DNA from 3 places in the Variovorax terrae genome. Region 2 is predicted to be linked to each of the others. Evidence: predicted binding sites of a transcription regulator. Region 2 holds the regulator's gene; each other region holds the start of a gene.

Region 1 (5,265 bases), 730 kb from region 2:
ACCGGCTGGTTCAGCAGGGTGGCCACCTTCTCGGCCATGGCGCGCACGGCCACGTCGATCGCGCCGCCGGGCGCGAACGGCACGACCACGCGGATCGGCTTGGAGGGAAAGGCGTCCTGGGCTCGCAGCGGCCAGGCCAGGCCGGCGGCCGCGGTGGCGGCCAGGGCCTGCAGCGCGCGGCGGCGGCCGGGGGAGGAAGCGAAGGCGTCGTGGGTCATGGGTTGTCTCCAACGGGTTTGTTTTGTTGATAATATCAACCAAATTTGACCCGCGTCAATACCCGATCAGAACAGGTGGCCTTGCCCCGCGCCGCCCGGCGGGCGGAAGGCCCGCAGGTCGAGCGCGATGCGCGCGCGGTTGTAGCCCAGCCGGGCCGTGGCCTTCTCGAAGCGCTGGCGGATCAGCTCGGCCCACAGGCCGCTGCCCTTCATGCGCGTGGCGAAATCGCTGTCGTAGTCCTTGCCGCCGCGCATCTCCTGGATGCGCGCCATGATGCGGTCCGCGCGCAGCGGGTAGTGCAGCGCCAGCCACTCGCGGAACAGCGGGCTCAGCTCCCACGGCAGGCGGATCACGTTGTAGAAGGCGCTGCGCGCGCCGGCGTCCCAGGCGGCCTCCAGCACCTGCTCCATGTCCTCGTTGACGAAGGGAATCTGCGGCGACACGCTCACGCCCACCGGCACGCCCTGCTCGGCCAGCGTGCGCAGGGTGCGCAGCCGCCGGTGCGGCGCGGCCGCGCGCGGCTCGAGCTTGCGCGCGAGCTCGCCGTCGAGCGTGGTGATGGTGACGTAGACCGCCGCGAGCCGCTCTGCCGCCATCGGCGCCAGCAGGTCGAGGTCGCGCTCCACCGCGCTCGATTTGGTGACGAGGCCGAAGGCGTGGCGGGTTTCGTGCAGCAGCTCGATCACGGCGCGCGTGAGGCGCAGCTCGCGCTCCACCGGCTGGTAGCAGTCGGTCACGGTGCCGATGGCGAGGTGGGCGGGCCGGTAGCTTTTCCTCGCGAGCTCGGCGCGCAGCACCTGCGCGATGTTGCGCTTGGCGATGATCCTGGTCTCGAAATCCAGCCCCGGCGACAGGCCGAGGTAGCTGTGCGTGGGGCGCGCATAGCAGTAGATGCAGCCATGCTCGCAGCCGCGGTAGGGGTTGATCGAACGCTCGAAGTAGATGTCGGGCGAATCGTTGCCGGTGATGATGCTTCTGGCGTCTTCCCAGATCACCTCGGTCTGCAGCGGCGGCAACGGCGCCATGGCGCCTTCCTCGAGCGTGCCCCATCCGTCGTCGAACGCGGCGCGCGCGTCCTTCTCGAAACGGTGCGCCAGCCGCGAGGCGGCGCCACGGCCCTTGAGGGCCTGCACGGGGATGCGGACTTCATCCATCGCGGGTGCCTTCCCCGGCAAGCGCCCGGTGCGGCGCGTCGTTGGCCAGGGCCGCCGATGTGCGGCTTTCCGCATTCAAGAAAATACTGTTCATAAATACAGTATATTCAAGGAACATCAATATGCAAGCGGCTTGCAGCCCACCTCCTCTGACAGTTTTCGGTGAGAAACCCGGCGCCCGCCGGGCGCTGAAACGCGGGCGCCGCTTTGGCGGCACAATGGGCGAGACCGGTCCTCCGCAGGCCGCCGCCCGCCTGCGGCGGCACATCGACCCTCAGCCATGATTCCGAGACCCCAGAACCTTTACTCGAACTACCACGCCCATGTCTACTTCGGGCCGTCCACCGTGGAACAGGCGCGTGCGCTGTGCCACGCGGCGGGCGAACAGCTTGGCGTGGCGGTGGGCCGCGTGCACGAGAAGATCGTGGGCCCGCATCCGCACTGGAGCTGCCAGCTCGCGTTCGACCACACGCAGTTCGATGCCGTGATGGCCTGGCTGGAGCAGCACCGGCAGGGGCTGGACGTGCTGGTGCACGGACTGACCGGCAACGACCTCGAGGACCACACCACGCATGCCAGCTGGCTGGGCCGGCCGACGCCGCTGAACCTGCACGTCTTCGGCGGCTGAGCGGCCCCGGCGCAGTGCCCCGGTCGCTCGGGGATTGCTACAAAATCAATAGCACCCGATGACCGCTGCACGCGGACATCCAGGCAAAAACCCTCTGAAACTTCGGTCTCAGGGCTTGTCCATCTTGTCGTGGCGGATGGCCTCGTCCTCCATCAGCTCGAACCACATCGCATTGAGCACCGCAAAGGCCGCCGCCAGGGGCAGGCCCAACAACCAGGAGAAGTACCACATCTCAACAATCCTTTCTCAAGCCCCGCGGGGCAGCAGCGGCATGGAGCGGACCCGTTGCGGGGCCAGGCTCAATACGCATGGCCACGCTCGTCGCGGATGGCCTGCTCGTCCACCTTGCCCCACAGCACCTTGTAGACCCAGGAGGTGTAGGCCACGATCAGCGGGATGAAGATCGCCGTCACCACCAGCATGATGAACAGCGTCAGGTGGCTCGACGACGAATCCCAGACCGTGAGGCTGGCGCGCGGGTTCAGCGAGGACGGCAGGATGAACGGGAACATCGAGACGCCGACGCTGAGGATGATGCCGGTGATGCCCAGGGCGCTGCTCAGCAGGGCCAGCACCGGCCGGCGCAGGCGCAGCCCGAGCAGCGCCAGCAGCGGCCCCGCCAGGCCCAGCAGGGGCGCGAGCCACAGCCAGGGATGCGCAGCGTAGTTGGCGAACCACGCGCCGGCATGCCGCTCGGCGCCCTTGAGCAGCGGGTTGGAGGGGCCGGTCATGTTGGCCGGACCGGTCAGCCGGTAGCCGTCGATGAAGAACCAGAGCAGCACGCCGGCCAGCGCGTACAGCGCCACCGTCAGCAACGCCGCCGCGCTGCCCCAGGCCCGCGAGCGCTCGGCCACCGGCCCCTGCGTCTTGAGCTGCAGCCAGGCGCTGCCGTGCAGCATCAGCATCGCCACCGACACCAGTCCGCACAGCACGGCAAACGGATTGAGCAGGCCGAAGAACGTGCCTTCGTAGAAGATGCGCATGTCGGACTCGATCCGGAACGGCACGCCCTGCAGCACGTTGCCCACGGCCACGCCAAAGATCAGCGCGGGCACGAAGCCGCCCACGCACAAAATCCAGTCCCAGCTCGCGCGCCAGCGCGCGCCTTCACGCTTGCTGCGGAACTTGAAGGCCACGGGCCGCAGGATCAGCGCCACGAGGGTGGCGAACATGGCCAGGTAGAAGCCCGAGAACGACACGGCATAGAGCTGCGGCCAGGCCGCGAAGATGGCGCCGCCGCCAAGGATCAGCCACACCTGGTTGCCCTCCCAGACCGGGCCGATGGTGTTGATGACCACGCGCCGCTCGATGTCGTCGTGCGCGGCGAACGGCAGCAGCATGCCGGTGCCCAGGTCGAAGCCGTCGGTCACGGCGAAGCCGATCAGCAGCACGCCCAGCAGCAGCCACCAGATCATGCGCAGCGTGTCGTAGTTGATGAGTTCATGCAGGATCATGGTGTTACTCCGCAGTGGCGAGGGGGGAGGCGCTGGGCGCGAGCCGCCCAGGCGCCGGGGCGGGATGCTCGTCGGGCCCCTTGCGGATGGCCTTGAGCATCAGCTTCATCTCGATCACGAACAAGGTCGAGTAGATCAGCACGAAGCCGGCGATGGTGAACAGCACGGTGGTCGCGCCCAGGCTGGAGACGGCGGCGGCCGTGGGCAGCACGCCTTCGATGACCCAGGGCTGGCGGCCGAGTTCGGCCACCACCCAGCCGCACTCGGCGGCGATCCAGGGCAGCGGGATGGCCAGCACCGCGACCTTGAGCAGCCAGCGCCGGCGATCGAGCTGGCGCCGCGCCGACAGCACGAAGAAGGTGCCCGTCAGCAGGATGAAGAACATGCCGAGGCCGACCATGACGCGGAACGACCAGTACAGCGGCGCCACCCGCGGCACCGTGTCCCAGGCCGCCTTGGAGATCTGCTCGGGCGTGGCCTGCCGCGGATCGTCCACGTAACGCTTGAGCAGCAGCGCGTAGCCGAGCTCGGGGCCGTTCTCCTCGAAGGCGGCGCGCACCTCGGGCGCAATGGCGGCCGTGCTGCCGGCGGCGCGGATGGCCTGCAGCGCGTCGTAGGCCTTGATGCCCTGCTGGATGCGCAGCTCGGCCAGCTTGACCAGGTCTTCGATGCCCGGGATCTCCGTGGTCAGCGAGCGCGTGCCGATCAGGCCCATCACGGCCGGGATGTGGATCGCGTAGTGGGTCTCGCGCGTCTCCTGGTCCGGGAAGCCGAAGGCCGTGAAGGCCGCGGGCGCGGGCTCGGTCTTCCACATGGCCTCGATCGCGGCCAGCTTCATCTTCTGGTGCTCGGTGGACAGGTAGCCGCTCTCGTCGCCCAGCACCACCACCGACAGCGCCGAGGCCAGGCCGAACGAGGCCGCCACCGTCATCGAGCGCCTGGCCAGCTGCAGGTGCCGGCCCTTGAGCAGGTACCAGGCCGACACGCCGAGCACGAAGATGGAGGCGGTGACGTAGCCCGCCGACACCGTGTGCACGAACTTGGCCTGCGCCACCGGGTTGGTCAGCACCGCGAAGAAATCGGTCACCTCCATGCGCATGGTCTGCGGGTTGAAGGCCGCGCCCACCGGGTTCTGCATCCAGCCGTTGGCGATCAGGATCCACAGCGCCGAGAAGTTGGAGCCGATGGCCACGGCCCAGGTGGCGATCAGGTGGCCGACCTTGGAGAGCTTGTCCCAGCCGAAGAAGAACAGGCCCACGAAGGTGGCTTCCATGAAGAAGGCCATCAGCCCCTCGATCGCCAGCGGCGCGCCGAAGATGTCGCCCACGTAGTGGCTGTAGTAGCTCCAGTTCATGCCGAACTGGAACTCCATGACGATGCCGGTGGCCACGCCCATGGCGAAGTTGATGCCGAACAGCGCGCCCCAGAACTTGGTCATGTCGCGCCAGATGGTGCGTCCGGTCATGACGAAGACCGTCTCCATGATGGCGATGACGATCGACAGGCCGATCGTCAGCGGCACGAAGAGGAAGTGGTAGAGCGCCGTGATGGCGAACTGCAATCGCGACAGTCCAACAATGTCAAGTTCCATGTGGGTTCCCTTTCTGCATGATGTCTGGGTGTTCCGGACTTTTCCCGCTCTGTCCCACGGGGTTCAATCGGGCCGCAGCGCCTGCAGCGCCGCCTCGAAACCAGCCTCGCCCCGCCTCGCCTCGGAAACGATGCGGCCGCCGTGCATCGTCAGCAACCGGTCGGCCAGCGCCGCTTCGCGCCGCACATGTGTGGCCACCAGTATGGCACGCTCCTGCGA
Region 2 (5,265 bases):
TGCACGGACAGCACGTCGCACTCCTCGAAGAAGGCCGCGCGGCTGCTGGCGGCCTGGTAGCCGTCGCCGGCGGCTTTCTCGCGCGAGGCCTCGCGGCCCCAGACCCGCACATGCATGCCGAAGGCGCGGCCGTAGGACGCCACCAGCTGGCCGATCTTGCCGTAGCCCCAGATGCCCAGCGTCTTGCCGCGCAACACGGTGCCGAGGCCGAAGTTCGGCGGCATCGAGGCGGCCTTGAGGCCCGATTGCTGCCAGGCGCCATGCTTGAGGTGCGCGATGTACTGGGGCAGGCGGCGCACGGACGCCATGATCAGGGCCCAGGTCAGCTCAGCCGGCGCCACCGGCGAGCCCACGCCCTCGGCCACCGCGATGCCGCGCTCGCTGCAGGCCGCCACGTCGACATGGGGGCCGACCTTGCCGGTCTGCGCGATCAGCTTGAGCCGGGGCAGTTTTTCGATCAGCGCGCGCGTGATGTGCGTGCGTTCGCGGATCAGGACGATCACGTCGGCGTCCTTCAGCCGCACCGAGAGCTGGCCGATCCCCTTGACCGTGTTGGTGTAGACCTTGGCCGGGAAGGCGTCGAGCCGGGCGGCGCAGTCGAGTTTGCGCACCGCATCCTGGTAGTCGTCGAGGATCACAATGTTCATGCCATCATTGTGCCTTGGCACATGCAGTTTTTTCGGCGCATGGCCCGCCCCCGCGGTTTCAATCCGTACAGAATTCACACCGGAGTTTCAGATGTCCATTTCCATGTCGTCGGCCAGCCTGCCGATTTTCAAATCCATGCTCGGCAACCTTAGCCATTTCCTGGACAAGGCGCAGGCCCATGCCGAGGCGAAGAAGTTCGATGCTGCCGTGCTGCTGCAGTGCCGCCTGGCGCCCGACATGCTGCCGTTCACGCGCCAGGTGCTGATCGCCTGCGACGGCCCCAAGCTCGGCGTGGCGCGGCTGTCGGGCGTGGAGGCGCCGAAGTTCGAGGACAACGAGGCCACCTTGCCCGAACTGAAGGCGCGCATCGAGAAAACCCTGGCCTACCTGGAGAGCGTGCCCGCCGAGCGGCTCGATGGCACGGAGGACAAGGAGATCACCTTCCCGGTCGGCCGTGAGAAGACGCGCACCATGAAGGGCGAGGCCTACCTCAAGCATTGGGTCCTGCCCAATTTCTTCTTCCATGTGACCACGGCCTATGCCATCCTGAGGCACAACGGCGTGGCGCTGGGCAAGACCGACTACCTGCTGGGCAGCCAGGCCTGAGCGTACCGCGTCAGTGCCGCGTGGCTTCGAGCGCGGCAAGCCGGTCCAGCTCGGCGCAGACATCGGCCATGCTGCCCGAGATCACCATGCGGCCCGCATCCGCCGGCGGGCGGCCGGCTTCGAGCACGCGCACCACGCGCAGCGGCCGGTGAATCCGAAGATTGGATGCTTTGGGGGCGGAGGTCCAGGTGCAGCGGTCATTGTCTGCTATGGGTTTGATAGCAGACGGGCTGGCGCGCCGGCCGGGCCGGCGTCCCGCGCGGGCCGGATGCGCCACGCCCGGCATGAGCCAGTGGGCCAGGGCCTGCAGTGGAGAGAAGAGGCCGCTGACGGCAAACAATGCGATTCCCATGTGAAACCTTTCCAGTCGGTGCGGGGCAGGGCCTTGCCAAGGGCGGGCGCTGTCTCGCGGATTGTCAAAAACAGAGGTTGAACACAGGCAGGATTGCTGAACCAGCCGCTGCGCCAGGGTGATGGCCTGTGACTGCCATACGCCCGCCACCTGGCGCTGCGGAAATTTTCTTGTCTAGAGATCCCTGTACAAGCTCTTTCTTTGCGCCGTGTAGTGCCACCAGGGCGCGGGCGCTGCACCGTTCATGAAGTCGACCGCAGCCATGAAGGTGTCGAGCACGCACGGATCTTGGCGCTGGTGCGTGGCGCGGTTGAGCGACCGGTACAGCGCCAGCGCATCCCGGCCTTGCAACTGCTGCGGCTGGTGGATGCCGATCAACCGCAGATCGCTGGCGATCGCGCGGCCGATGTTGGGGATGTCCTCCAGGGCCTGGGCCTGCTGCGCCGTTGCCGCCTTCATGGGAATGCCTCGCTCGCCTACATCAGCATGGTGTTGCGGATCAGGCCGACGGCCAGGCCTTCGATCTCGAAGGGCTCGCCGGGCTCGACGATGATGGTCTGGTAGTCGGGGTTCTCGGCGTGCAGCTCGATCAGGTGCTTGTTGCGCTTGAAGCGCTTGACCGTGACTTCGTCGCCCAGGCGCGCCACCACGATCTGGCCGTTCTTGGCGTCCTTGCCGGCCTGCACGGCGAGCAGGTCGCCATCCATGATGCCGGCGTCGCGCATGGACATGCCGCGCACCTTGAGCAGGTAGTCGGGCCTGCGCTGGAACAGGCTGCTTTCGACGTAGTAGGTCTGGTCCACATGCTCCTGCGCGAGAATGGGCGAGCCGGCGGCCACCCGCCCCACCAGGGGCAGGGCCAGCTGGGCCAGGCTGGGCAGCGGCAGGGAGAACTGCTTGATGCGCGACTCGTTGATGGAGCGCAGCGTGTCGCTCTTGAGGCGGATGCCGCGCGAGGTGCCGCTGACCAGCTCGATCACGCCCTTGCGCGCCAGCGCCTGCAGGTGCTCCTCGGCGGCGTTGGCAGACTTGAAGCCGAGCTCGGCGGCGATCTCGGCCCGCGTGGGCGGCGCGCCGGTGCGGGCGATGGCGCTCTGGATCAGGTCCAGAATCTGCTGCTGGCGGGCGGTGAGTTTGACGGGAAACTGCGGCAGGTCGATCATGGCGGCTCCTTGGGGGCACATCACTGTCTTAATATCCAGTAACTGTATTTTTAACCAGTTTTTGAAAGTTTGCAAGCGATGGCGCAAAAGATTGTGGTTCTGGGCACCGGCGGCACGATCGCCGGCACGGCCGCGACGGCGGGAGACAACATCGGCTACACCGCTGCGCAGGTTGGTGTGGAGCAGCTGGTGGCGGCCCTCCCGGCGCTGCGCGGCGTGCCGCTGCTGACCGAACAGGTGGCGCAGGTCGACAGCAAGGACATGGATTTCGGCATCTGGGCCGCGCTGGCCCGGCGCTGCGCCCATTGGCTGGCCCAGCCCGAGGTGCAGGGCATCGTCATCACGCATGGCACCGACACGCTGGAGGAGACCGCGTACTTCCTGCAATCGGTGCTGGCGGCCGCCAAGCCCGTGGTGCTGGCCTGCGCCATGCGCCCGGCCACGGCCCTCTCGCCGGATGGCCCGCAGAACCTGCTGGACGCCGTAGCCGTGGCGCGCACGGCGGGCGCGCATGGCGTGGTGGCCGTGTGCGCGGGCGTGGTGCACGGCGCGCTGGAGGTTCGCAAGGCCCACACCTACCGGCTCGATGCCTTCAGCTCGGGCGAGGGCGGGCCGCTCGGCTATGTCGAGGAAGGCGCTGTGCGTTTGACGCGAAATTGGCCAGAGGTCCAGGCGGGGTGGTCATTAGATGCTATCGAAAAGATAGCGAACGAGGCGACCTGGCCGCGCGTGGAAATCGTCATGAACTATGCCGGCGCCAGCGGCGCCGTGGTGCGGGCGCTGGTGCAGGACGGCGTGCAGGGCCTGGTGGCGGCGGGCACCGGCAACGGCAGCCTGCACCATGAACTCGAAACCGCTTTGCTCGACGCGCAGGCTGCCGGCGTGAAGGTGGTGCGCGCCACGCGCTGCGCCGACGGGCGCGTGCTGCCCAGGCCCGGTGACGCCATCGCCGATTCGCAGGGGCTGTCGCCCGTGAAGGCGCGCGTGGCGCTGCTGCTGGGGTTGCTGCGCTAAGGGGATTCGTTGCTGCCGGGCCGGCCCCGGAAAGAAAAACGCCCCGGCAGGCGGGGCGTGGATTTCATGGTGGGTCGCACGGCTCGCGGCCTAGTCCAGGGCCACCGCGGAACCGGCTCTGCCGGGCCGCTGGTGGCGCCCCCTTGGGGGGAGGCGCCGTAGGCGCTTCGAGGGGGCTCAGCCCGCCAGTGCCTGCAGTGCGCGCGCGGTGATCTCGTCCACCGTGCCCAGGCCGCTGATGGCGCGGTAGCGCGGCGCGGCGGCCGGTTCGGCTGCGGCCCAGGTGCTGTAGTAGTCCACCAGCGGGCGGGTCTGGGCGCTGTAAACCTCCAGGCGCTTCTTGACGGTGTCTTCCTTGTCGTCGTCGCGCTGGATCAGCGGCTCGCCGGTCACGTCGTCCAGGCCCTCGGCCTTGGGCGGGTTGAACTTGACGTGGTAGGTGCGGCCCGACGCCGGGTGCGAGCGGCGCCCGCTCATGCGCTCGATGATGGCGTCGAACGGCACGTCGATCTCCAGCACGTAGTCGAGCTTCACGCCGGCGGCCTTCATCGCGTCGGCCTGCGGGATGGTGCGCGGAAAGCCGTCGAACAGGAAGCCGTTGGCGCAGTCGGGCTGGGCGATGCGTTCCTTCACGAGGCCGATGATGATGTCGTCGCTGACCAGGGCACCGGAATCCATCACGGCCTTGGCCTGCAGGCCCAGCGGCGTGCCGGCCTTGACGGCGGCGCGCAGCATGTCGCCGGTGGAGATTTGGGGAATGCCGTACTTCTGGCAGATGAACGCGGCTTGCGTTCCCTTGCCGGCACCGGGGGCGCCCAACAAAATCAGTCTCATGAAAATCCTCGGATGGTTTGCAATCGGCCTGCGCTGTGGGCCGCCGGGGCTGGATCCCGTCATCAGGCCGTCACGCGTTATTGCCGCCGAGGATAGCATGCGTGAGCTTCACCTCCGCTGACAGCGCAGGCTGCGGCGGGGCCTCTCAAACCCGGGAAAGCGCTAGGCCCGTCCGGTCCTGCGAGCGCTCACAACAGGCGGCGCACGCGCTCCAGGTCTTCGGGCGTGTCCACCCCCGGGCCGGGCGCGTGGGGCGTGACATGCACCGCGATGCGGTGGCCGTGCCAGAGCGCCCGCAGCTGCTCCAGCGCCTCGGTGATTTCGAGGGGCGCTTGCGCCAGCCGCGGAAACTCGCGCAGAAAGCCCACGCGGTAGCCGTACAGGCCGATGTGGCGCAGCGGCGGCGGGCCCGGGGGCAGGGCGCCGAGGCCCTGCGCGAAGCCGTCGCGCCACCAGGGGATCGGGGCGCGGCTGAAGTACAGCGCCAGGCCGGTGGCGTCGAGCACCACCTTGACGACGTTCGGGTTGGCGAACTCGGCGGCGTCGCCGATGGCATGCGCGGCCGTGCTCATGCTGGCCTCGGGGCGCGCTTGCAGCAGGCGGGCCATCTCGCCGATGAGGCTGGGCTCGATCAGCGGCTCGTCGCCC
Region 3 (5,265 bases), 780 kb from region 2:
GCCCGAGAAATTGCGCGGCTCGATGTCGTGGCGCAGCGTGCGCACCGGCCAGACCGCCGGAAACGCCTCGCCCGTGCCGCCCAGCGCTTGCCACTGCGCGTAGGCGCCCTGCAGGAAGCGCAGGTAGGCCGGGCTGTGCACGCGCTCGAGCGGCGCCAGGCCGTGGTCGCGCAGGGGCCGCTCCGTGCCCAGGCCGCTGTGCTGCAGCGCCTGCCACAGTTGCGCGGCGCGTTCGGGCCGGTCCACGGCAGGCACCAGCCGGCCGCGGAAAAATTCCTGCTGCGGCGCATGGGCGGCGTGCCTTGCGTTGTAGACGATGTTCATGCGGGGCGGTTCTCGCGTGCGCTCAGATGTCGACGTCCACCGCGTCGCCGTGCAGCTCCATGAGCTCGCGGCGGGCGGCGGCTTCGCCCTTGCCCATGAGTTTGGTGATCAGGTTCTCGGTCTGGCCGAAGTCCAGGCTGCCGAGCTGCACCGGCAGCAGGCGGCGGGTGTCGGGGTTGAGCGTGGTTTCCCACAGCTGCCCCGCGCTCATCTCGCCCAGGCCCTTGAAGCGGCTGATGCTCCAGCTGCCTTCGCGCACGCCTTCCTTGCGCAGCTTGTCCAGGGTGGCCGCCAGCTCGCCTTCGTCCAGCACATAGACCTTGGAGGCGGGCTTCTTGCCGCGTGCCGGCGCATCGATGCGGAACAGCGGCGGGCGCGCCACGAACACGTGGCCGGCCTCGATCAGCTTGGGGAAATGCCGGAAGAACAGCGTCAGCAGCAGCACCTGGATGTGCGAGCCGTCGACATCGGCATCGCTCAGGATGCAGACCTTGCCGTAGCGCAGGCCGGACAGGTCGGGCGTATCGTTCGGGCCATGCGGATCGACGCCGATGGCCACCGAGATGTCGTGGATCTCGTTGTTGGCGAACAGCCGGTCGCGCTCGACCTCCCAGGTGTTGAGCACCTTGCCGCGCAGCGGCAGGATGGCCTGGCTCTCCTTGTCGCGGCCCATCTTGGCGCTGCCGCCGGCGGAGTCGCCCTCGACCAGGAAGACTTCGTTGTGGCTGGTGTCCTTGCTCTCGCAGTCGGTCAGCTTGCCGGGCAGCACGGCCACGCCCGAGCCCTTGCGCTTCTCGACCTTCTGGCCGGCGCGCTGGCGCGTCTGCGCGGCCTTGATGGCCAGTTCGGCCAGCTTCTTGCCGTAGTCGACGTGCTGGTTGAGCCACAGCTCGAGCGCCGGGCGCACGAAGCTCGACACCAGGCGCACGGCGTCGCGCGAGTTCAGGCGCTCCTTGATCTGGCCCTGGAACTGCGGGTCGAGCACCTTGGCGCTCAGCACGTACGAGGCGCGCGCGAACACGTCCTCGGGCAGCAGCTTCACGCCCTTGGGCAGCAGCGAATGCAGCTCGATGAAGCTCTTCACCGCGTTGAACAGGCCGTCGCGCAGGCCGCTTTCGTGCGTGCCGCCGGCGCTGGTGGGAATGAGGTTGACGTAGCTCTCGCGCACCGGCTGGCCGTCTTCGGTGAAGGCCACGCACCAGTCGGCGCCCTCGCCTTCGGCGAAGTTGTCGGCGTTCTTGTCGGCATGGCCGCTGCCTTCGAACAGCGGGATGACGGGGTCGCCATTGAGCGTCTGCACCAGGTAGTCGCTCAGGCCGCCCTTGTAGAGCCACTGCTGCGTTTCCCTGGTCTTCTCGTTGACCAGCGTGACGCTCACGCCAGGCATCAGCACGGCCTTGCTGCGCAGCAGGTGCGTGAGTTCGCCCATGGGCAGCGCGGCGGTTTCGAAATACTTGGCATCGGGCCAGGCGCGCACGGTGGTGCCCTGCTTGCGCTCGCCGGCCTCGAGCTTGCGCACCTCGAGCGGCTCGATCACGTCGCCGCCGCTGAAGGCCAGCCTGGCGGCCGAGCCCTCGCGGTGCGTCACCACCTCGAGCCGCTTGGACAGCGCGTTGGTCACCGACACGCCCACGCCATGCAAGCCGCCCGAGAAGCTGTAGGCGCCGCCCGAGCCCTTGTCAAACTTGCCGCCGGCGTGCAGCCGGGTGTAGACCAGCTCGACCACCGGCGCCTTTTCTTCGGGATGCAGGCCGAAGGGAATGCCGCGGCCGTCGTCCTCGACGCTGACCGAGCTGTCGGCATGCAGCGTGACCTTGATCTTCTTGCCGTGGCCCGCAAGCGCCTCGTCGGCCGCGTTGTCCAGCACTTCCTGGATCACATGCAGCGGGTTGTCGGTGCGGGTGTACATGCCCGGGCGCTGCTTGACGGGCTCCAGCCCCTTGAGCACGCGGATCGAACCTTCGGAATAGTCGGAGGGCAGTTTGCCTGCCTGATTCGTAGCCATGGGGCGGATTGTAGTGGCTTGCCGCCCAAACCACTGGATACAAATACAGCCACCTGGCCGGCACACCCCGGAGGCCGCCTGCAGCCTCGGCCCGAAATCGCTACATTCTGCGCATGAGTTCACAACCCAAACAACTGTCGATGGCCCAGCTGCTGGTCTGCGGCGCGGCCATCGTGACCCTGTCCATGGGCATCCGCCACGGCTTCGGGCTCTGGCTCCAGCCGGTGACCCAGGCCAACGGCTGGAGCCGCGAGACCTTCGCCTTCGCCATCGCCCTGCAGAACCTGACCTGGGGCTGCGCCGGCATCTTCGCGGGCATGCTGGCCGACCGCTTCGGCGCCTTCCGCGTCATCATCGGCGGCGCGCTGCTCTATGCGCTGGGCCTGATGGGCATGGCGCATTCGCCCACGCCGCTGCTGTTCGCGGGCACGGCGGGCGTGCTGATTGGCGCGGCGCAGGCCGGCACCACCTACGCGGTGATCTATGGCGTGATCGGCCGCAACGTGGCGGCCGACAAGCGCTCCTGGGCCATGGGCATCGCGGCGGCGGCCGGCTCATTCGGCCAGTTCCTGATGGTGCCGACCGAGGGCTTCCTGATCAGCAGCTTCGGCTGGCAGCAAGCGCTGACGCTGCTGGGCTTCGCCGCCCTGCTCATGGTGCCGCTGGCCTGGGGCCTGCGCGAGCCGGGCTTCGCCGGCGGCGCCGCGCCGCGGCGCGAGCAGACCATCGGCCAGGCGCTGCGCGAAGCCTTCAAGTACCCGAGCTTCCAGCTGCTGATGGCGGGCTACTTCGTCTGCGGCTTCCAGGTGGTGTTCATCGGCGTGCACATGCCCAGCTACCTCAAGGACAAGGGCCTGTCGCCCCAGGTGGCCAGCTACGCGCTGGCGCTGATCGGCCTGTTCAACGTGTTCGGCACCTACATCGCGGGCACGCTGGGCCAGCGGCTGGCCAAGAAGAACATCCTGGCCTTCATCTATTTCGCACGCGCCGTGGCCATCAGCCTGTTCCTGCTGGCGCCGCTGTCGCCGGCGAGCGTCTACCTGTTCTCGGCCGTGATGGGCCTGCTGTGGCTGTCCACCGTGCCGCCCACCAATGCGGTGGTGGCGCAGATCTTCGGCGTGGCGCACCTGTCGATGCTGAGCGGCTTCGTGTTCTTCAGCCACCAGATCGGCAGCTTCATGGGCGTCTGGCTGGGCGGCTACCTGTATGACCGCACCGGCAGCTACGACGTGGTCTGGTACATCGCGATCGCGCTGGGCATCTTCGCGGCCCTGGTCAACCTGCCGGTCAAGGAAAACGCGATCCGGCGCACCGCGCCCCAGGGGGCTTGAAATGAAACACCCCCGAAGCGCCTGCGGCGTGATGCCGCTGCCAGAGGCAGTGGCTCTTCGAGTCCGTCCAGACCTGCGCAGGCAGGTCTGGAGCCGCGGCCTCTCAGCCCCCTCAAGGGGGCTCACCCAGCGGCCCGGCCAAGCCGGTTCCGCGGGTGCACTGGCATGGCCTGCTCCGCGGCCTTTGGAGCCGCTGCGGGCGGCGCGTAGCGCTCATGGAGCGCTGAGATGACAACAGGCCGCAAGCTGCTGGCCTACGGCACCGCGCTGGCGGTGCTGCTGGCAGTGTTTGCCCTGTACACGCGGCCCGACTTCCTGGTCACACTCGCCAACCAGGTCTGGGCCTGCTTTTAGGGCCTGGTTCAGACGTTTTTGGCCTGAGGTCCAGGCAGATAGGTCATTTCCTGCTATGAAAACCATAGTGATCACCGGTGCGTCGGATGGCATCGGCGCCGAGATGGCGCGGCAACTGGCGCGCACGCACGGGGCCGGCGCGGCCCTGGTGCTGGCGGCCCGCAACGAGGAGGCGCTGCAGGCCGTGGCCGCGCAATGCCGCGAGCTGGGCGCGCAGGTGCTGGTGGTGAAGACCGACGTCTCGGTCGAGGCCCAATGCCGCGCCCTGATCGCGGCCGCCATGCAGGCCTTCGGCCGGCTCGATGCGCTCATCAACAACGCGGGCGTGTCGGCCCAGGCGCTGTTCTCGGACGTGCGGGCCGAGGACCTGGCCTGGTACGAGAACCTGATGCGCGTCAACCTGTGGGGCAGCGTCTGGTGCACCCACGCGGCGCTCGCCCACCTGAAGGCCACGCGCGGCCAGATCGTCGCCGTGTCTTCGCTGGCCGGCCTGATGGGCGTCCCGGGGCGCACCGCCTACAGCGCCACCAAGTTCGCCATGACCGGCTTCTTCGAGGCGCTGCGCGCCGAACTCAGGGGCGCGGGCGTGAGTGTCACCACGGCCTACCCCGGCGTGGTGGCCACCCAGATCCGCTACCGCGGCTACAACGCCCAGGGCGTGGCCGCCGGTGCCAGCGGGCTCAAGGAGGACGACGCCATGAGCACCGAGGAATGCGCGCGCCTGATCCTCGAGGGCATGGAGCGGCGCCAGCGCGAGGTGGTGATGACGGCCAGGGGCCGGCTCGGCCGCTTCATGAAGCTCGTGGCGCCCGGCCTGGTGGAGAAGATGGCGCTGGCCGCGCTCAAGGACGAGGTCAAGCCGCATTGAGCACGCAGTCTCCCGCCCCGCCGCCGGCGCACGGCAGCGAAGCCCCCTCCGCCTGGGTCCGGCGCTGGTCGCACCTCGTGCCCGCGCACGGCACGGTGCTCGACGTGGCCTGCGGCCTGGGCCGCCACATGCGCTGGTTTGCGCAGCACGGCCACCCGGTGGTCGGCGTCGACCGTTCGCCGCAGGCCATCGAGGCCGTGGCGCCGCTCGGCCAGGCCCTGCTGGTCGACATCGAAGGCGGGCCCTGGCCCCTGGCCGGCCGCCGCTTCGAGGGCGTGGTCGTCACGAACTACCTCTGGCGGCCGCTGCTGCCGGTCATCGCCGCCAGCGTCGCGCCGGGCGGCGTGCTGCTCTATGAAACCTTCGCAGCCGGCAACGAAACC

Evidence for each region. Region 2 encodes LexA, which represses DNA repair genes until DNA is damaged. Its sites were predicted from a motif close to ACTGTATNNNNATACAGT; they were not measured.
Region 1: a site for LexA is predicted at 1,459-1,476, ahead of MMF98_RS05815 (PA0069 family radical SAM protein). Genes of this name have one in related genera too.
Region 3: a site for LexA is predicted at 2,362-2,379, ahead of MMF98_RS05605 (DNA topoisomerase IV subunit B). Genes of this name have one in related genera too.

The regions. Positions count from the first base shown of each region.
Region 1 covers NZ_JALGBI010000001.1:1,231,859-1,237,123, reverse strand. Annotated here, with positions in the region: gene MMF98_RS05820 (Bug family tripartite tricarboxylate transporter substrate binding protein) at 1-218, opposite strand, end outside; gene MMF98_RS05815 (PA0069 family radical SAM protein) at 285-1,373, opposite strand; gene MMF98_RS05810 (DOPA 4,5-dioxygenase family protein) at 1,654-2,001, shown strand; gene cydX (cytochrome bd-I oxidase subunit CydX) at 2,110-2,232, opposite strand; gene cydB (cytochrome d ubiquinol oxidase subunit II) at 2,301-3,455, opposite strand; gene MMF98_RS05795 (cytochrome ubiquinol oxidase subunit I) at 3,460-5,046, opposite strand; gene cydC (thiol reductant ABC exporter subunit CydC) at 5,110-5,265, opposite strand, start outside.
Region 2 covers NZ_JALGBI010000001.1:1,959,079-1,964,343, reverse strand. Annotated here, with positions in the region: gene MMF98_RS09280 (D-2-hydroxyacid dehydrogenase family protein) at 1-647, opposite strand, end outside; gene MMF98_RS09275 (DUF1993 domain-containing protein) at 739-1,254, shown strand; gene MMF98_RS09270 (hypothetical protein) at 1,265-1,606, opposite strand; gene MMF98_RS09265 (helix-hairpin-helix domain-containing protein) at 1,781-2,065, opposite strand; gene lexA (transcriptional repressor LexA) at 2,083-2,769, opposite strand; gene MMF98_RS09255 (asparaginase) at 2,848-3,783, shown strand; gene adk (adenylate kinase) at 3,961-4,617, opposite strand; gene kdsB (3-deoxy-manno-octulosonate cytidylyltransferase) at 4,806-5,265, opposite strand, start outside.
Region 3 covers NZ_JALGBI010000001.1:1,179,800-1,185,064, reverse strand. Annotated here, with positions in the region: gene MMF98_RS05610 (histone deacetylase family protein) at 1-324, opposite strand, end outside; gene MMF98_RS05605 (DNA topoisomerase IV subunit B) at 347-2,329, opposite strand; gene MMF98_RS05600 (MFS transporter) at 2,443-3,660, shown strand; gene MMF98_RS23610 (hypothetical protein) at 3,889-4,014, shown strand; gene MMF98_RS05595 (SDR family oxidoreductase) at 4,070-4,882, shown strand; gene MMF98_RS05590 (class I SAM-dependent methyltransferase) at 4,879-5,265, shown strand, end outside.